Linked DNA regions of Piscinibacter gummiphilus. The protein of the gene in region 4 binds, or shares a complex with, the protein of the main gene of each other region. Links are inferred from orthologs where the notes say so. Each region holds a gene or a part of one and is shown on either strand. Other genes may lie near its edges. The genes, in order: dnaX, dinB, holA and dnaN.

Region 1 (4,889 bases), 3.6 Mb from region 4 along the record:
CACGAGTTTCTTGGGGCCCGCTTCGACGCTACCTGCGACCCAGGCGTCGATGCCCTGGGCCTTCGCGACGGCGACGGTGCGCTCGGCGTCCTCCGCCTTCACGAACAGCGCGAAGCCGGCGCCCATGTTGAGCGTGCCGTAGGCCTCGAAGTCGTCCTGCTTCGCGTGCTGCTGGATGAACTTCAGCACCGGCGTGACCGGCGGCACGGTGTGGATGCGGTACGTGTGAACGGCCGGGTGGCGCAGCAGCTTGCGCCAGCCGTGGCCCGTGATGTTCGCGCAGTAGTTCGGAATGATGCCGGCCTTGTAGAGCGCCTCGGTGACGGGCGAGTACAGCACGGTGGGCGCGAGCAGGGCCTCGCCGTAGGTGAGGCCCGGTTCCACCTCGGTCAGGTAGCCGTTCGGCAGGCGCTCGACCAGCTTGCGCGCGAGGCTCAGGCCGTTGGCGTGGATGCCGCTCGAGGCCAGCAGCACGATGGCGTCGCCCGCGCCGAGCTTGTCGCCCACCGACAGGCGTTCCTTCGGGTTGATGAGGCCCGTGCAGCTGGCGGCGAGGTCGATGCGGCCATCGGCCACGATGCCGGCCAGCGCGGGCGTTTCACCGCCGCCCCAGGCCACGCTGCAGACGTCGCAGGCGCGCTTCCAGCCGGCCACGAGGGCCTGGGCGCGCTGCGCGTCGCCGAACCAGTCGGAGCCGCCGGCGGCCCAGTAGGCCTGCACGACGAGCGGGGTGGCGCCCACGGTGATCAGGTCGTTGATGGCCATCGCGATGGTGTCCTGCGCGATGCCGTCGTAGTAGCTCTTGCCGGTCAGTGCCTTCATCTCGTCGGCGACGAGCGCTTTCGAGCCGAGGCATTCGACGATGGAGGCGATGTAGAACGGGCCCACGTCGACGACGTAGGCCGATTCGCCGCGCGACGCCTCGACCTCGGTGAACCCATGCGTCGCCAGGTGGGCGCCGGTGGCCTTGGCCGCGCGCTGGGCGGCGACCTTCAGCGGGTCGATCAGGTCGTAGTTGACGCCGGCCTGTTCGTAGCTGAGGGTGTCGTTGGCGGTGGGCGGGGTGGACTTGGTGTTCATGAGCGGGTTCGGACGTCGGTGCCGGCGGAGGGGCCAAACCCGGATTATCGGGCAGGTGACGATCCGCGTCGTGTTGCACCCGACGGCGACCGTAGAATGCCCGGATGTCCTACCTCGTCCTGGCTCGCAAGTACCGCTCCCGCGATTTCGAATCGCTCGTGGGGCAGGAGCACGTCGTGCAGGCGCTGGGCAACGCGCTCACGCAGCAGCGCCTGCACCACGCCTACCTGTTCACCGGCACCCGGGGCGTCGGCAAGACCTCCGTGTCGCGCATCCTCGCGAAGGCGCTCAACTGCACCGGGGCCGACGGCCAGGGCGGCATCACCGCCCACCCGTGCGGCGTGTGCGATGCCTGCCGCGACATCGACGCCGGCCGCTTCGTCGACTACGTCGAACTCGACGCGGCGTCGAACCGCGGCGTGGAAGAAATCTCCCAGCTGCTCGACCAGGCCGTCTACAAGCCGGTGATGGGGCGCTTCAAGGTCTACATGATCGACGAAGTGCACATGCTGTCGAACACCGCGTTCAACGCGATGCTCAAGACGCTCGAGGAGCCGCCCGAGTACCTCAAGTTCGTGCTGGCCACCACCGACCCGCAGAAGGTGCCGCCCACGGTGCTGTCGCGCTGCCTGCAGTTCAACCTGCGGCCCATGGCGCCGCAGACGGTGCTGGAGCACCTCGGCAACGTGCTGGGCGCCGAACAGATCCAGGCCGAACCCGGCGCGCTGCGCCTGCTGTCGCGCGCCGCGCGCGGCTCGATGCGCGACGCACTGTCCCTCACCGACCAGGCCATCGCGTTCGGCGCCGGTTCGCTCACCGAGGCGGGCGTGCGCCAGATGCTCGGCGCGGTGGACCGTTCGCACGCCGTGCGCCTGATCGACGCGCTGGCCGCGGGGCAGGGCGCCGAGGTGGTGGCCGCCGTCAACGACCTGCGCGGCCTGGGCCTGTCGGCCACCGGCACGCTCGAGGAGATGGCGTCGCTGCTGCAGCAGATGGCGGTGGTGCAGGCCGTGCCCGACGCGCTGGACCCGGCCGATCCCGACAGCGCCGCGCCCGTGCGCCTCTCGGCGCTGCTGCCGGCCGACGAGATCCAGCTGCTCTACAGCATCGTGCTGCACGGCCGTGCCGAGCTGAACCTCGCGCCCGACGAATACAGCGGCCTCGTGATGGTGCTGCTGCGCATGCTGGCGTTCCGTCCGGCAGGTGGTGCGCCCGCGCCCGCACCGGCGCGTCCGGCCTCCGCTCCAGCCGCGTCGTCACCGGCGCCGGCGCCGGTCGCCGCGCCCGTGGTGGCGCCGGTGTCCGCTCCGGTCTCCGTGGCCGCGCCCGTGCCGGTCCGTCCGCCGATGCCCGCTCCCGTGCCTGCGCCTGCGCCAGTTCGCGCGGCCGCACCGGCCCCGGTGCCCGTCCCGGCGCCCGCACCCCGCGAACCCATGCGCCCCGCGGCGGTCGCCCAGGCCCCGGCCGTGCGTGTGCCGGTCCCGGTGCGCGACGACGAACCTCCGGCCTGGCTCGACGAGCAGCCGTTCGACGGCGAACCGTCGAACGAGGCGCCCATGAGCCTGGACGACTTCGAACCCGACCGCGGCGAACCGTCCGAGCCGGTGGTGGCCCCGGTGGCGCGCCGTCCGCTGCCGGCCGATCCCGCGCCGACCCTCCACGTGCCCACCCAGATGGGCGCGCGCTGGAACGACGTCGTGATGCAGCTCAACGCCGCGGGCGCCATCTCGGCGCTGGCCCGCGAGATGGCGATGCAGGCGCATTGCCTGGCCGTCGAGACCCGCGACGGCACGATGGTGTGGCGCCTGATCGTCGAGCGCGAGATGCTGCGCGCGCCGGCCCAGTGCAACAAGGTGCAGAGCGCGCTGTCGGAGCTGTTGAAGCAGCCGGTGCGCTTCGAGTTCGAGAGCGGCCAGGCCACGGACACGCCCTCCCTGCGCGCCTCGGCCGAGCGCAACCGCCGCCAGGCGGAGGCCGAACAGATCATTTCCAACGACCCGCTGGTGCAGTCGCTGATGCAGCAGTTCAAGACGGCGCGCATCGTGCCGGGGTCCGTCAAATTCCACTGAAGTCCAGTCCAAAAGGATCACACCATGATGAAGAACCAGATCGCCGGCTTGATGAAGCAGGCGCAGCAGATGCAGGAAAACCTCAAGAAGGCCCAGGACGAACTGGCCACCATCGAGGTGGAAGGCCAGTCCGGCGCCGGCCTCGTGAAGGTGACCATGACCTGCAAGCACGACGTCAAGCGCGTCGTGATCGACCCGAGCCTGCTGGCCGACGACAAGGACATGCTGGAAGACCTCGTGGCCGCCGCCTTCAACGACGGCCTGCGCCGCGCGGAAGAGGTCTCCCAGGAGAAGATGGGCAAGCTCACCGCCGGCATGCCGCTGCCCGGCGGCATGAAGTTCCCGTTCTGAGTCCGTGGCCGCATCCGCCCTCGAGGCGCTGATCGACGCCCTGCACCTGCTCCCGGGCGTGGGGCAGAAGTCGGCGCAGCGCATGGCGTTCCACCTCCTGCAGCACGACCGGGTCGGTGCGCAGACGCTGGCGGATGCGCTCGACACGGCGCTGCACGACGTGCGGCACTGCGAGCGGTGCCACACGTTCACCGAGGCGCCGGTGTGCAGCACCTGCCTCGACCCCGAACGCGATCCGAAGCTGCTCTGTGTGGTGGAAACCCCCGCCGACCAGGCCGCGATGGAACGCACCGGCAGCTACAAGGGCCTCTACTTCGTGCTGATGGGGCGGCTGAGCCCGCTCGACGGCATCGGCGTGTCCGACATCGGGCTGCAGGCCCTGATGGACCGCACGGCCGACGGCGTGGTCGACGAGGTCATCGTCGCCACCAACTTCACCGCCGAGGGCGAGGCCACGTCCCACGTGATCGCCGAGGCGCTCAAGTCGCGCGAGGTGCGGGTGACCCGGCTCGCGCGCGGCGTGCCCATCGGCAGCGAACTCGAACACGTGGACCTGGGCACCATCGCACACGCGCTCGTGGCGCGGCGCTGACCCCCCTTCAGGTCGCGTCCACCTTCCACCGCACCCGCGGTGACCGGAGCGCATAGCGTTGCCGGTACTGCGCGGGCGACACCCCCGCCTCGCGGCGGAATACCCGCCGGAACGCCGCCGGGTCCGCATACCCGCACGCCTCGCCGATGGCCGGCACCCCGTCGAGTGACAGTTCGAGCAGCACCCGCGCCCGCTGGCACCGCAGGCCGTGCAGGTGGTCGAGTGGCGAGTGACCCAGGGCCTCCTGGAAGTGGCGCAGCAGCGTGCGCGGGCTGACCGCGGCGGCGTCGGCCACCTCGCGCAGCCGGTACGGGCGGTCGAGGTGTTCGCCCATCCACGCGACGGCCAGCGCCACCGGGCTGCCACGCGTGGTGCCGAGGTGCGCCTGCGCGGCGGCGCGCACGGCGGCATGCTGGCGGTCGGGGTCGTGCTGGTGCACGTTCGCGCAGGCCTGGGCCAGCTCCGGGCCCACGGCCAGGCGAACGAGTTCGAGTGCGACGGGGATCAGCGTGGCAGACTCGGCCCCGCTCAGCAGCGGTCCGTCGTGCAGCCAGGCACTGCCCGGTGCCACGGCGACGTGAGGGAAGTCCTGGCGGAAGCCGCCCGACTGGTACCAGGCGAGCGCGACGCGCAGGCCGTCGATGCGGCCGGTGCGGGCCGCGAGCCACGTCGCGGCCCCGAGGGTGACCACGAGTGCGCTGTCGTCGAAGGCCGCGGCGATGCGCTTGACGGCCGCGTCGAGCCCGTCGAGCGTGTGGCGGAGCGATGGCATGTCGCGGGCCAGCAGCGATGGCACG
Region 2 (4,761 bases), 1.8 Mb from region 4 along the record:
CCAGAGGCGGACCTCCACCGGCCCTTCCGGCAAGCCCGACAGCGTGGCGATGCCGCGGGTGTCGGTCTTCGCGAAGGCCGGCGCGTCGGTGACGAACAGCGTGCCGCGCATCGACGAATGCAGGTGGCAGCCGAGGCCCGTGATGCCGGCCTTGTCGGCGACGATGTCGGCGCTGCGGGCCTTCGGGTCGTCGGCCGCGAGGCGCAGCTCGATGGCCTTCGCGGGCGGCTCGGCGCCCAGCGGGCCGGACGGCACCGAGCGGATGTGGTGGTCGTACGGATCGCGGTTGGTGAACCGCACCACCGTGCCCGTGCGCACGACAGTCACCGCAGGCTGGAACTGCATGCCGAGCTGCTCGATCAGCACCGGCTCGGCGGGAGGCGCGCCGTTGGGGATGGGGGCGGCCGCGGGCTTGGGCGGGCCCACGACCCACACGACGACATCGCGTGCGGGCTGGCCGTCCTGGCCGGTGACACTGACCATCACGTCGGCGCTGCGGGCCGCGCCCGACACGAGCAGGCCGAGCATCAGCACGAGGGCGAGGCGGGGGGAGGGGGTGGTGGTCATGGGGTGTTGACGATCTCGCGGTGCATCGGCGCCAGCCGGGCGAGCAGGCGGTTCTGGGTGGAGAACGCGATGCCCCGCGCGTCCATGCTCTGCTGCAGCACCTCGACGAGCGCGTTGAAGTCGCGCTTCGTCACGTCGATGCCGGCGTGCGCCGTCTTCATGTCCGGGCCCACGAGCTTGCAGGGGCCGCCGGACACCTCGCAGAACTGGTCCACCAGCTGCTTCTTCAGGTGGGCCTGATCCACGTCCTTGAAGAACGGGGCCAAACGCGGGTCGGTGAGCAGGCGGGCGACGAAGTCGTCCATCAGCACGGCGAGGCCCGGCTTTTCGCCGAGCTGGTGATAGAGCGTGTCGTCGGGGGACTGCGCGTTCACGGTGCCGGCGAGGCACAGCGCAGCGGTGGCGAGCCAGCGGAAAAACGAGGCGGTCATGTCGAGGTCCCGTGTCAGTAGGCCACCTGGGCCGAGAAGTACACACCGGTCTGGCGGTCGGGCACCAGTGCCGGGGCGATGCGCCCGAGGTCCACCCAGGCGAGCGTGAGCGACAGGTGCTTGGACGGCGCCCACGCGACGAACACGTCCTTCCAGTCGTCTTCCTTCAACCCGGCACCGAACGGCGACGGGTTCAGGTTGTCGGGTTTCATGCGGTACTCGGCGCCGAGGGCCACGTCCTTGCGCGGCAGCCAGGCCACCGACACCTCGGGCATCAGCTTGTAGCCGTCGTGGGCCGTGCTGCCGAAGCCGAGCAGGCCGTTCTGGTTGGCCTTCGTGGCGCGGAGCGTGGCGTTGACGAGCACGGCCTGGGCGAGGAAGAGCTTGGTCGCGCTGAGGTAGACGTCGACCCCGTGGTCGTCCGCGCCCAGCGACGCGAGCACGGGCGCGAGCGGGCCGGCGTCGAGGTGCTTGTACTCGAGGCCGGCGGCCACCTGCGGCATCCAGCGGTCGCTGTCGAGCACGGCGTCGCCGGCGAGGCGCACCTTCAGGCCGGCGATGTCCTGCTTCAGGTGCAGTCCCGCCAAGGCGGGGCTCAGCGGCGCGAGGTTCGAATAGGTCTTGAAGTCCTGGCGGGCGAGCGAGAACTCCACGCGGTCGAGTGCGGACACGGCCACGCCGTAGCCGGTGAGGGCGTAGTCCTTCACGACCACGCGGGTCACGAAGGCGGTGGCACCGACCTCGCCGGCCGTGGCGTAGCCGCCCGTGACGGCCCAGGGGGTCAGGCCACCGCCGGCCGCGCCATCGATGCTGCTGACCCCGCCGGTGAGCAGCAGCTTGCCGTTGCCGGGCTGGAGGAGGGGGGGAGCCTGCTGGGCCTGTGCCGCGCCTGCCGAAAGGGCGAGGCAGGTGGCGCAGGTGGTGGCGAAGTGCTGGAGCGGTTGTCGCATGGGGCGTCCTCACGGGGGGTGGTTCTGCCCGGAACTAGTCGGCTCGCCGGGCGCCGGATGCGCGGAAGCGCATCATGGGCCCACAAAGCGTGAATTGTTGGCAGTGTCGCCGTCAATCCCCAGGTGGATCGAACAGGGGCATGGGCGACAGGAAGTCGGCGAGTGGCTCCTGCACCGACAGCGGCGCCGGGGGCGTGGCGGGTCGAAGCAGGTCGCTCAGCCGCGCGAGGTTGCCCGCGCGCACGCCCAGCAGCCGCATGCGCCGGCCGAGGTCCACGCGCTTGAGGCATTCGCCCGCGGCGCGGCGGATGGTGCGGGCGTCGAAGGTGTGGGCGGGCAGCGTGATGTCGCGCGTGACGATGCGGAAGTCGTCGAAGCGCAGCTTCAGGCCGATGGTCTTGGCCGCGTAGCCCTTGCGTTCGAGGTCGCCCGCGAGCTTCACGCACAGCGTGGTGAAGATCTCGGTGAGCACGGCGCGGTCGCGCACGGCGTGCAGGTCGCGCTCGAAGGTGGTCTCGCGGCTGATGGACTTCGGCTCCGAGAACAGCACCACCGGCCGGTCGTCGCGCCCGTGCGACGCGGCGTGCAGCCAGGCGCCGTAGCTGCGGCCGAAGTGTTCGACGAGGAAGGCGGGATCGGCCGCGGCCACGTCGCCGATGGTGACGATGCCGAGGGCGGCGAGCTTCTCGTTGGCCTTCGGGCCGATGCCGTTGACCTTTTTCGCGGCCAGGGGCCAGATGCGCGTGGGGATGTCGTCGGCCGTCAGCAGCGTGAGGCCGTCGGGTTTGTCGAGTTCGGAAGCGATCTTCGACAGCAGCTTGTTGGGCGTGATGCCCACCGAACAGGTGAGTCCGGTGGCGTCGAACACGGCTTGGCGCAGCTGCTCGCCCACGGCACGGCCGCCGTCTTCGAGCGCGCCGGGGATGTCGGTGAGGTCGATGTAGATCTCGTCGATGCCGCGGTCTTCCACCTGCGGGGCGATGGCGCGCACCGCGGCCTTGAAGAGCCGCGAGTAGCGGCGGTACTCGTCGAAGTCGACCGGGAGCAGGATGGCGTCGGGCGCGAGCTGTGCCGCCTTCATGGTGCCCATGGCCGAATGCACGCCCAGCGCGCGCGCCTCGTAGGTGGACGTGGTGATGACACCGCGGCCGGTGTAGTCGCGCAGGTGGAAGTAGCGGCGCGTGCCGTCGGGCTGCAGCACGGGCTGGCTGTCGCGCCCGCCGCCGATCACCACCGCCTGGCCGCGCAGGTCGGGGTAGCGCAGCAGTTCGACCGACGCGTAGAAGGCGTCCATGTCGAGGTGGGCGATGAGGCGGCGCGGGGCGGGATCGGTCACGGGAGCGGCCGGAAAGTCGGCTGTATGGGCGTACAGTATCGGCGACCTGCGGGGCGAAGACAATCGGGCATGTGCCGCGGCGGCACGGGGAGGGTGGATCGTGGGGGTGCGAGTGGTGCAACTGGGCAGCCCGCGGGCGGCCGGCGAGGGGACGCGGATCGGCACGGTGCGGCGCCCGCCGCGCGGGGTGCCGAAGGAACGGTTCGCCGCGGACGGCTGGTACGACGTCTGGTACCCGAACCTCGCGCCGTCGGCCGAGACGATGAAACAGGGTCAGGGCGCCGAAACCGAGGCCGCGTGGAACGCCTTCGTGCGCAAGTACCGCGGCGAGATGAAGGTGCCCGAGAACGACCGCACGCTCGACGTGCTGGCCGCGCTGTCGCACCACGCCGACTTCTCCGTCGGCTGCTACTGCGACAACGAAGCGCGCTGCCACCGCTCGGTGCTGCGGGCGCTGCTGGCCGAGAAGGGCGCGGTCATCGCGCCCGCACCATGACGCGGCGCTTCGGGTTCGCCGACTCCGAGGTGGCGGGGGTCGAGGTCCAGGGCGACACGCTGCGCGTGCGTTTCGCCGCGGCGAACGTGTCGGAGCCCGACACCACCACCTTCAGCGGCGAACGCCAGGGCCACGTGGCCGGGGTGGTCCTTGTGTGCCGGGGCGGGCCCTGGCCTGCGCCCGGCGAACAACTCATCGGCCGGCTCGTGGACGGCCGTGTGGTCGCGCACGGCGTGGGGCTGGCGCAGCTGCCGCTGCCGGCGGAACTCGCCGAGGCCTCGCGCGTCGAACTGCACTTCGCCAACCGGGCCCGGCTCGACATCGCCGTCACCAGCGTGTCGCTGACCGTGCCGCATGATGCGGGCCTGCGCGAATCGTTCGCCTGCTGACCCACCTTCCAGAATGCCCTTCGTCGTCACCGAATCCTGCGTCGCCTGCAAGCACACCGACTGTGTCGACGTGTGCCCCATGGACTGTTTCGTCGAGGGCCCGAACTTCGTGGCGATCGACCCCGAGGGTTGCATCGACTGCTCGGTGTGCGTGCCCGAGTGCCCGGTGGATGCCATCGTGAACGCCACCGACGTGACCGAGGCCCAGCGGCCGTACATCGCGCTCAATGCACAGTTCGCCCGCGACCCGGCATGGCGTCCCATCACGTCGCGCAAGCCGCCGTTGCCGGACCACGCGCGGTGGCAGGCGGTCTCGCCGAAACGGCACCTGATCGAGTTGCCCTGAGCGTCGTCAGCGGCAGGCCGACGGCACCGCGTCGAGCGACCCGATGGCCTCGCGCGGGCCACCCTGATGGCGTGCGTCGCGGTCGAGCAGCAGGGCCTGGAGGCCGGCCTGGCGCGCGCCGTCGTAGTCGAGTTCGGGGGAGTCGCCCACCATGCACGCCTGCGCCGGCGCCACGGCGAAGTGGTCGGCGACCGCGTGGTAGGCGCGGGCCAGTGGTTTGCTGAAGCCCGTCTCTTCGCCGATGGC
Region 3 (4,747 bases), 5.9 Mb from region 4 along the record:
GGAGTGGTACGGCGACAAGCAGCGCGGCGTCACCATCAACTCCGACTACTTCAGCGGCCTGTCCCACGGCGCCGCGGTGGACGCGGTGGCCGCGGCCCTCGCCCAGAAGGGCCTCGGCGAGAAGAAGACCACGTGGCGCCTGCGCGACTGGGGCATCAGCCGCCAGCGCTACTGGGGCACCCCGATCCCCATCATCCACTGCCCGGACCACGGTCCGGTGCCGGTGCCCGAGAAGGACCTCCCGGTGGTGCTGCCGGAAGACGTCGTGCCCGACGGCAGCGGCAACCCGCTGAACAAGCACGCGGCCTTCCTGAACGTGGCCTGCCCCACCTGCGGCAAGCCCTCGCGCCGGGAAACCGACACGATGGACACGTTCGTCGACAGCTCGTGGTACTTCATGCGGTACTGCGACGCCACGAACGACAAGGCCATGGTGGGCGCCGGCACGGAGTACTGGATGCCGATGGACCAGTACATCGGCGGCATCGAACACGCCATCCTGCACCTGCTGTACGCGCGCTTCTGGACCAAGGTGATGCGGGACCTGGGCCTCGTGAAGATCGACGAACCGTTCACGAAGCTGCTGACGCAGGGCATGGTGCTCAACGAGGCGTTCTCGCGCACGCACGACACCGGCGGCAAGGACTACTACTGGGCCCACGACCTCGACATCGTGCGCGACGAACACGCGCACGTGCAGTCGGCCGTCCACAAGGAGGACGGCAAGCCGGTGGTGTACGAAGGCTGGACCACGATGTCCAAGTCGAAGAACAACGGCGTCGACCCGCAGCAGCTGATCGAACGCCAGGGCGCCGACACGGCCCGCCTGTTCGTGATGTTCGCGTCGCCGCCCGAGCAGACGCTCGAGTGGAACGACGCCGGTGTCGAAGGCGCGAACCGCTTCCTGCGCCGCATCTGGAACTTCGGCGTCAAGCACGCCGACGCGGTGCGCGCCTCTGGCGCGGTGGACGCCTCGGCGCTGTCCGACGACGCGAAGACGTTGCGCCGCGAGGTGCACAAGGTGCTCGAGCAGGTCAGCTACGACTACGAGCGCATGCAGTACAACACCGTCGTCTCCGGCGCGATGAAGCTGCTGAACGCACTCGAAGGCTTCAAGGGCGATGCACCCGCGGTGATCCGCGAGGCGTACGGCATCCTGCTGCGCGTGCTGTACCCGGCCTGCCCGCACATCACGTGGCACCTGTGGAACGAGCTGGGCTATGCGGCCGTCGGCGGCGACCTGCTCGACGCGACCTGGCCCGAGGTCGACCCGGCCGCGCTGGTGCAGGACGAGATCGAGCTGATGCTGCAGGTCAACGGCAAGCTGCGCGGCTCCATCCGCGTGGCCGCCGGTGCCGACAAGGCCGCCATCGAGGCGCTTGCACTCGCCAACCCCGAGTTCATCCGCTTCTCCGAAGGCAAACCGCCGAAGAAGATCGTTGTCGTGCCGGGCCGGCTCGTCAACGTGGTGGTCTGATGCCGAAGCGCCCGACGCCCGTGTCCCGGCGGCTGTGCCTGTCCGTGCTGGCCGCCGCGGCCGGCGCGGGCGCGCTCGCCGGATGCGGCTTCCAGCTCCGCCGCCCGCCGGAGCTGCCGTTCCGCACGCTGCACCTCTCGGGCTTCAAGCCCACGTCGTCGATGGGCGTGGCCCTGCGGCGCGCGCTGGCCTCGTCGCCCTCCACCCGCCTCGTCGACGCCCCGCCGGCCGCCGAGGCCATCTTCGAGGTGCTGGTCGACGCCCAGGAGCGCAACGTGGTCGCGTTCACGTCCACCGGCCAGGTGCGTGAACTGCAGCTGCGCGAACGCCTCACGTTCCGCCTGAAGGCGAACAACGGGCGCGAGCTGATCCCCCGCACCGAGATCCTGCAGACGCGCGACATGACCTACAACGAGCGCGATGCCCTCGCCAAGGAGCAGGAGGAGCAGCTGCTGTACCGCGCGATGCAGGACGACATCGCGCTTCAGGTGATGCGCCGCCTCGGCGCGGTCAAACTCTGAGGAGGCCGGAATGCAAGTCCGGGCAGACCAGCTCGCAGGCCACCTGAAGCAGTGCGCCACCAAGGGCCTGCGCCCCATCTACACGCTCTACGGCGACGAGCCGCTGCTCGCCCAGGAAGCGTGCGACGCGGTGCGTGCCGCCGCGCGGGCCGCGGGCCACACCGAACGCCAGGTGCACACGGTGGCTGGCGCCCACTTCGACTGGAGCGGCCTGCTCGGCGCGTCGCAGGCCATGAGCCTGTTCGCCGACCGGCAGATCGTCGAGATCCGCATCCCCTCCGGCAAGCCGGGCAAGGACGGCTCCGAAGCACTGCAGCGCTACTGCGAGACGCTGTCGGAAGACGTCGTCACCATCGTGCAGTTGCCCAAGCTCGACCGCACGCAGCAGAGCAGCGCGTGGTTCCTCGCGCTCGACGGCGCCGGGGTCACGGTGCGCGTCGACGCCATCGACCGCAAGGCCCTGCCCACGTGGATCGCCCAGCGCCTCGCCGCGCAGGGCCAGCGCGTGATGGACGGCGAGGCCGGGCAGCAGACGCTCGCCTTCTTCGCCGACCGCGTCGAGGGCAACCTGATGGCCGCGCACCAGGAGGTGCAGAAGCTCGGCCTGCTGTACCCCGCCGGTGAACTGAGCTTCGAGCAGATCGAAAGCGCCGTGCTCAACGTGGCCCGCTACGACGTCTTCAAGCTCGGCGAGGCGGTGCTGGCCGGCCAGGTGGCCCGCGCGCTGCGCATGCTCGACGGCCTGCAGGCCGAAGGCGAGGCGGCCGTGCTCGTGCACTGGACGCTCGCCAACGACATCCTCGCCCTCAAGCGCGTGCGCGACGCGATGAACGACGGCAAGCCGCTGCCGATGGCCCTGCGCGAGGCGCGGGTCTGGGGTGCGAAGGAACGCCTGTTCGAACGGGCCGCACCGGTGCTCACCGACATCGCCCTCGCCGAACTCGTCGAGGCCGCGCAAGTGTGCGACGGCCTCGCCAAGGGCCTGCGCCACCCCGGCTGGCCCCTCGACGCGTGGGCCGGCCTGCGTCGCCTGTCGCTGATGATCTGCGAGCGGGTCGCGGTGAGCGCCCGCAAGCCGGGCGGCCCGGGCCGCCGGCTCGCCCTGTCGTCCTGAACGCCATCTCCCGAGGAACCGCCATGCGCCCGATCACCGTCGCCCTGCTCTCGTTCGGCCTGGCCGCGCTCACGGCCTGCAGCCGCATCGACCCCATCGGCACCGACCTCGTGGCGCTCAACGCGGCGGGCCAGACCGCCATGGCCCAGGCCGACGTGCAGCAGGCGATGACCAAGGTGCAGGCGGCGGCCACGAACCCGGAGAAGGCCGCGATCATGCGCGAATCGGCCGCCGCGATCGGCCGTGCCCGTGACACGCTCGAGAAGACCGAGATGAAATCGCCGGAGGTGCGCGACATCCAGGCCCGCATGGTCGCCGGCTTCGGCAAGCTCGGCGCCGGCGCGAAAACCGCGGCCGACGCCTTCGATTCGTCCGCCACCGCCGACCTCGACAAGGCCCGCCAGCAGATGCGCGAGGGTCAGGTCGAGTTCATCAACGCCGGCCAGGACATGGTGACGCTGGCCAAGCGCCGCAGCGTGGACCTCAACACCCGCCGGTCATGAACGCGCCGCGCGCCCTGGCCCTGGCGGCGTTCGCCGCGCTGCTGCAGGCCTGCGCCACGTCGGCCCCCGAGGAAACGAGGTACACCGGCGAGATCTTCAGCGGCGGCCGGCGGCTGCCGGTCACCACCGTCTTCTGGGAGGACCGGAACGACCGCACCGTGGGCCGCTACGTGTTCGTCGAACCGGACGGCCGCGAGGTGCCCGGCACGCTCGGCCCCTGCGAGATGCGCAACGAGGTGGTGCTGCGCTGCGAGTGGACCGACACCTACGGCCAGGGCTACTTCTTCGCGCGCTTCTCCGAAGACCGGCAGCGCTTCCGCGGCCGCTGGGGCCGCGGGGACCTGCACCACACACTGTCCATCGAAGGCATCTGGCACGGCCAGCGCTGAGGGACCTCCTCAGAGGGCCTTGAGCCCGGCCTGCAGCGCATGACGCACCGTCTGCAGGCGGATGGATGCCCGGTCGCCAGCGAGCTGCAGCAGCACCGCCTCGGCGGGCTGCCCCGTGACCGCCCAGGCGAGCCACACGGTGCCCACCGGCTTGTCCGGCGACCCGCCGCCCGGCCCCGCGATGCCCGTGACCGCCAGCGCGAGCCCGGCCGGCGCCCGCGCGAGCGCCCCCTGGGCCATCGCGAGGGCCACCGGGCGGCTCACCGCGCCATGGCGGCGCAGCGTGGCGCCCGGCACGCCCAGCAGGTCGGTCTTGGCGTCGTTGCTGTACGTCACCACGCCGCGGTCGAACCAGTCGCTCGACCCGGCGATGGCGGTGCACGCCGCGGCGATCAGCCCGCCCGTGCACGACTCGGCCGTCACCAGGCGCACGCCGCGCGCGAGCAGCGCCGCGGCCAGTGCACGCACGTCGGCCTCCACGGCCTCGATGGGATCCACGCTGCTCACACCACCCACCTCCACAACGCGATGACCAGCAGCACACACAGCGCCGCCACGAAATCGTCGAACAGGATGCCCCAGCCCTGGCGCCAGCCCGGCGGCTCGCCGCGGCGGCCCTTGAAGCGTTCGTCGGCCCAGGCCACCGGGCCCGGCTTCACGGCATCGAAGAAGCGGAACAGCGCGAAGGCGACGGTCTGGCCCAGCAGGCCGGCCGGGGTCACGAGCCACAGCACGAGCCAGAA
Region 4 (4,790 bases):
GATGTTTGCTGCCCGCAGTGCATTGGTCTCAATGAAGTCCCGCCGCGGCTCAACCTCATCCCCCATCAGCATCGTGAACACCCGATCCGCCTCAATCGCATCATCGATCTGCACCTTCAACAGCCGACGCACATTCGGATCCATCGTCGTCTCCCAAAGCTGCTCAGGGTTCATCTCACCGAGACCCTTGTAGCGCTGACGGCCAACAGAGTTCTCTGCCTGCGTGATGAGCCAAGCCATCGCCTGCCTGAAGTCGGAAACACGAGCTTCCTTCTGCTTCTCACCTTCACCGCGCTTGATGACAGCGTTCTCGCCGACAAGCCCCTTGAAGGTCAGACCCGCAGTGCTCAGCACCTCATAGTCCGCCCCATGCACGAAGTCCGCAGAGATGATGCTGCTCTTCGTGTTGCCATGATGAATCCGGCTGATGCGCAGGATGTGCTTGTCGGTGCGCGTGTCGAACTCGGCCGTGACTTCGGCGTTGTGCAACGCGGCCTTCAGACCGGCCGCTGACGTCTCCGCCGCTTCCAGCGTGTCGAGGTTCAGCACCAGGCCATTGGCCATCGCACGCAGGGCCTCGATGTCCATCCACGCGCTGAGGCGGTCGACGACGTTGTTGGCCAGCACGTATTGCGTGGCCTTCTCGGCGAGGTCTTCACCGGTCAGGGTCACGCCGTTGAGACCGGTGTCGAGCTTCGCGTCCTTCAGGGCGACCTTGAGCAGGTACGAGTCCAGCTCGGTGCCATCCTTCAGGTACTGCTCTTCCTTGCCCAGCTTGACCTTGTAGAGCGGCGGCTGCGCGATGTAGATGTGGCCGCGTTCGACGATCTCGGGCATCTGGCGGTAGAAGAACGTGAGCAGCAGGGTGCGGATGTGGGCGCCGTCGACGTCCGCGTCGGTCATGATGATGATGCGGTGGTAGCGAAGCTTGTCGGGGTTGAATTCTTCCTTCCCGATGCTGGTGCCGAGCGCGGTGATCAGCGTGAGGATTTCGTTGCTGGTCAGCAGGCGTTCGAAGCGCGCACGCTCCACGTTCAGGATCTTGCCGCGCAGCGGCAGGATCGCCTGGAACTTGCGGTCGCGGCCCTGCTTGGCAGAGCCGCCGGCGGAGTCGCCCTCCACGATGTAGATCTCGCAGAGTGCGGGGTCCTTTTCCTGGCAGTCGGCGAGCTTGCCGGGCAGGCCCATGCCGTCGAGCACGCCCTTGCGGCGGGTCATCTCGCGGGCCTTGCGGGCGGCTTCGCGGGCGCGCGACGCTTCGACGATCTTCGTGCAGATGATCTTGGCGTCGTTGGGGTTCTCGAGCAGGTAGTCGGTGAGGGCCTTGCTGACGACGTCTTCGACGGGGCCGCGCACTTCGCTGCTGACGAGCTTGTCCTTCGTCTGGCTGCTGAACTTGGGCTCGGGCACCTTCACGCTCAGCACGCAGCACAGGCCTTCGCGCATGTCGTCGCCGGTGACCTCGACCTTCGCCTTCTTGGCGTAGTCGTTCTCTTCGATGTACTTGTTGATGACACGGGTCATCGCGGCGCGCAGGCCGGTCAGGTGGGTGCCGCCGTCACGCTGCGGGATGTTGTTCGTGAAGCAGAGGACGCTCTCGGAGTAGCCGTCGTTCCACTGCATGGCCACCTCGGCGGTGATCATGGTGCCCTGGTCGCTGAGCTTCTCGCCGCTGGCCGAGAAGACGGTGGGGTTCAGCGTCTTCTTGCCGGTGTTGATGAAGTCGACGAAACCCTTCACGCCGCCGGCGAACGCGAAGTTCTCCTCGCGGTTGTTGCGCTCGTCCACCAGGCGGATCTTCACGCCGTTGTTCAGGAAGCTCAGTTCGCGCAGGCGCTTGCTGAGGATCTCGTAGTGGAAGTCGATGTTCGAGAAGATTTCCAGGTCGGGCAGGAAGTGCACCTCGGTGCCGCGCTTTTCCGTCTCGCCGGTGATCTTCATGGGCGAGATCTCGAAGCCGTCACGCTGCTCCAGCAGGCGGTCTTGCGGGATGCCCTGCTTGAACTCCATGAAGTGCACCTTGCCTTCGCGGCGCACGGTGAGGCGCAGCCACTTGCTCAGGCCGTTCACGCAGCTCACGCCCACGCCGTGCAGGCCGCCCGACACCTTGTAGCTGTTCTGGTTGAACTTGCCCCCGGCGTGTAGCTCGGTCAGCGCGATCTCGGCGGCGCTGCGCTTCGGCTCGTGCTTGTCGTCCATCTTGACGCCCGTGGGGATGCCCCGGCCGTTGTCGACGACGCTGATGGAGTTGTCGGTGTGGATGGTGACGACGATGTCGTCGCAGTGCCCGGCCAGCGCCTCGTCGATGGAGTTGTCGACCACCTCGAACACGAGGTGGTGCAGACCCGTGCCGTCGGACGTGTCGCCGATGTACATGCCCGGGCGCTTGCGGACGGCTTCCAGGCCTTCGAGGATCTGGATGCTGCCCTCGCCATAGGCTGCGCTGGCGTTGGGGTCCTGGGGCTTGTTGGTGTCGTCGCTCATGGCGCTTCAGTCTCTCGAAATTCAATCCAGCACCCGGGGGACCGCCACGCGATCCACCGGTGCCTTCGAACATATGGGGGTCAGGCGGCCAATCTCAAATGCGTCAAATGCGCATGGGCATGACCACGTACTTGAAGCCCGACTGCTCGGGCACGGTGATCAGCACGCTGGAGTTGGTGTCCTGGAGTTCGAGCTTGACCATGTCGACGCTCATGTTGGACAGCGCGTCCATCAGGTACGTGACGTTGAAGCCGATCTCGATGGTATCGCCTCCGTAGTCGATCTCGAGTTCTTCCTTGGCTTCTTCCTGCTCGGCGTTGCTGGACGCGATGCGCAGCACGCCCGGCTCGATGTTGACCCGCACGCCCTTGAACTTGTCGCTGGTCAGGATGGCGGCGCGCTGCAGGCTCGACAGCAGGGCGGTGCGGCCCAGCACGACGCTGTTGCGGTGGTTCTTGGGGATGACGCGGTTGTAGTCGGGGAACTTGCCTTCGACGAGCTTGGTGACGAACTCCATGCCGCTGAACGTGAACTTGGCCTGGTTGCCGGCGAAGCGCATCTCGATGGCGTTGTCACCTTCCTTGTCGTCGGTGAGCAGGCGCTGCAGTTCGAGCACGGTCTTGCGCGGCAGGATGACTTCCTGCTTCGGGATCTCGGTCTCGAGGGTGGCCTGGGCCAGCGCGAGCCGGTGACCGTCGGTGGCGACGAGGGTCAGGCTCTTGCCTTCGGCGACGAACAGGATGCCGTTCAGGTAGTAGCGGATGTCGTGCACCGCCATCGCGAAGTGTACCTGGTTGATCAGGCCCTTCAGCACCTTCTGGGGGACGCTGAACATGGGCCCGAAGTCGGCGGCTTCCTGGACCAGCGGGAAATCGTCGGCCGGCAGCGTCTGGAGCGTGAAGCGGCTCTTGCCGCCCTGCAGCGTCAGCTTGTTGGCGGTGGCGCTCAGCGTGACGACCTGGTCGGACGGCAGCGAGCGGAGGATGTCGATCATCTTCCGCGACCCGACCGTGGTGGCGAAGTTGGCGGCATCACCGCCCAGCTCGGCCGTGGTGCGGACCTGGATCTCGAGGTCACTGGTGGTGAGCTCGATCTGTTCCCCGGTTTTCCGGATCAGCACGTTGGCCAGGATGGGCAGGGTGTGCCGGCGTTCCACGATCCCGGACACGGCTTGCAGAGCGCTCAGGACTTTTTCTTGCGCTGCTTTTAAGACAATCATGTCAACCTCTTAAATTAGTCGTCTTAGTAGAGGAACGACGCTTTCTGTGGAAAACGCCATTTTCTCTTTTTCTATCAACTGCTTAGCTCTCGCGTAACCCTGTGTGCCGCCGGTCTGGTTACGCGGGAGTCGAAACCCACAACTTTTCGGAACTGCTCAAACCTGTGGACAACGAACGAGTTGTTCTGGAGTTGTCCCCAGGCTTGTTGTTTGACAGTCTGCCACTGACTGTGGTCTAGCCTTTCAGGGTCTGCTCCAGCACATGCAACTGCTGGTTCAGTTCGGAGTTCTTCTGGCGCTCGCCGGCGATCTTGCGCACGGCGTGCAGCACGGTGGTGTGGTCGCGGCCCCCGAACAGCTCGCCGATCTCGGGCAGGCTCTTCTGGGTCATTTCCTTGGCGAGGTACATGGCGATCTGGCGCGGGCGGGCGATGCTGGCCGGGCGCTTCTTGCTGTACATGTCGGCGACCTTGATCTTGTAGAAGTCGGCGACGGTCTTCTGGATGTTCTCGACGCCCACCTGGCGGTTCTGGATGGACAGCAGGTCCTTCAGCGCCTCGCGGGCGAGCTGGATGTTGATGTCCTTCAGCGAGAAGCGGGAGTACGCGAGGATCTTGCGCAGGGCGCCTTCCAGCTCGCGCACGTTGGCGCGCACGTTCTTCGCGACGAAGAAGGCGACGTCTTCCGGCATGGGGGTGCCTTCGGCATCCGCCTTGCGCATCAGGATGGCCACGCGCATTTCGAGCTCGGGCGGTTCGATGGCGACGGTCAGGCCGGCATCGAAGCGGGAGGTGAGGCGCTCGTCGATGTCCACCAGCCCCTTCGGGTAGGTGTCGCTCGTCATGATGATGTGGGCCTTCTTGGCCAGCAGCGCTTCGAAGGCGTTGAAGAACTCCTCCTGGGTGCGTTCCTTGCCGGCGAAGAACTGGACGTCGTCGATGAGCAGCAGGTCGAGCTGGTGGTACTTGGCCTTGAGCTCATCGAAGGTCTTGCGCTGGTAGTTCTTCACCACGTCGGTGATGAACTGCTCGGCGTGGAGGTACAGCACCCGGGCGTCGGCCCGGTCGGCCAGCAGCGCGTTGCCCAC

The links.
Region 1: the proteins of dnaN (region 4) and dnaX are in contact, whole or in part, in a cryo-EM structure (PDB 8GIZ), measured with the Escherichia coli proteins. The link is inferred for Piscinibacter gummiphilus from one-to-one orthologs.
Region 2: the proteins of dnaN (region 4) and dinB are in contact, whole or in part, in a solved structure (PDB 1OK7), measured with the Escherichia coli proteins. The link is inferred for Piscinibacter gummiphilus from one-to-one orthologs.
Region 3: the proteins of dnaN (region 4) and holA are in contact, whole or in part, in a cryo-EM structure (PDB 8GIZ), measured with the Escherichia coli proteins. The link is inferred for Piscinibacter gummiphilus from one-to-one orthologs.

The regions. Positions count from the first base shown.
Region 1 is NZ_CP015118.1:3,597,993-3,602,881, reverse strand. The notes cover bases 671-3,666. They hold dnaX (DNA polymerase III subunit gamma/tau), read left to right. Parts: upstream 671-1,184; coding sequence 1,185-3,149; downstream 3,150-3,666. Other genes in these bases: recR (recombination mediator RecR), read left to right, coding at 3,505-3,666; A4W93_RS16170 (YbaB/EbfC family nucleoid-associated protein), read left to right, coding at 3,174-3,500; A4W93_RS16180 (AIR synthase-related protein), read right to left, coding at 671-1,080. Outside these bases: more of A4W93_RS16180, read right to left, coding at 1-670; more of recR, read left to right, coding at 3,667-4,092; A4W93_RS16160 (GlxA family transcriptional regulator), read right to left, coding at 4,100-4,889. UniProt on the Escherichia coli protein: Part of the beta sliding clamp loading complex, which hydrolyzes ATP to load the beta clamp onto primed DNA to form the DNA replication pre-initiation complex.
Region 2 is NZ_CP015118.1:1,758,892-1,763,652, forward strand. What follows is about bases 1,152-4,019. They hold dinB (DNA polymerase IV), read right to left. Parts: upstream 3,243-4,019; coding sequence 2,061-3,242; downstream 1,152-2,060. Other genes in these bases: A4W93_RS07945 (DUF3034 family protein), read right to left, coding at 1,152-1,948; A4W93_RS07955 (DUF488 domain-containing protein), read left to right, coding at 3,385-3,780; A4W93_RS07960 (hypothetical protein), read left to right, coding at 3,777-4,019. Outside these bases: A4W93_RS07935 (cupredoxin domain-containing protein), read right to left, coding at 1-567; A4W93_RS07940 (group I truncated hemoglobin), read right to left, coding at 564-998; more of A4W93_RS07945, read right to left, coding at 1,013-1,151; more of A4W93_RS07960, read left to right, coding at 4,020-4,169; ferredoxin FdxA, read left to right, coding at 4,183-4,515; A4W93_RS07970 (HAD family hydrolase), read right to left, coding at 4,522-4,761. UniProt on the Escherichia coli protein: Poorly processive, error-prone DNA polymerase involved in translesion repair and untargeted mutagenesis. Copies undamaged DNA at stalled replication forks, which arise in vivo from mismatched or misaligned primer ends.
Region 3 is NZ_CP015118.1:5,850,036-5,854,782, forward strand. Bases 1,207-4,060 are described here. They hold holA (DNA polymerase III subunit delta), read left to right. Parts: upstream 1,207-2,008; coding sequence 2,009-3,112; downstream 3,113-4,060. Other genes in these bases: leuS (leucine--tRNA ligase), read left to right, coding at 1,207-1,477; A4W93_RS26830 (LPS-assembly lipoprotein LptE), read left to right, coding at 1,477-1,998; A4W93_RS26840 (hypothetical protein), read left to right, coding at 3,136-3,615; A4W93_RS26845 (hypothetical protein), read left to right, coding at 3,612-4,004; A4W93_RS26850 (CinA family protein), read right to left, coding at 4,014-4,060. In the rest of the region: more of leuS, read left to right, coding at 1-1,206; more of A4W93_RS26850, read right to left, coding at 4,061-4,511; A4W93_RS26855 (phosphatidylglycerophosphatase A family protein), read right to left, coding at 4,508-4,747. UniProt on the Escherichia coli protein: Part of the beta sliding clamp loading complex, which hydrolyzes ATP to load the beta clamp onto primed DNA to form the DNA replication pre-initiation complex.
Region 4 is NZ_CP015118.1:762-5,551, reverse strand. The notes cover bases 1,646-4,542. They hold dnaN (DNA polymerase III subunit beta), read right to left. Parts: upstream 3,704-4,542; coding sequence 2,588-3,703; downstream 1,646-2,587. Other genes in these bases: dnaA (chromosomal replication initiator protein DnaA), read right to left, coding at 3,939-4,542. In the rest of the region: more of dnaA, read right to left, coding at 4,543-4,790. UniProt on the Escherichia coli protein: Confers DNA tethering and processivity to DNA polymerases and other proteins. Acts as a clamp, forming a ring around DNA (a reaction catalyzed by the clamp-loading complex) which diffuses in an ATP-independent manner freely and bidirectionally along dsDNA.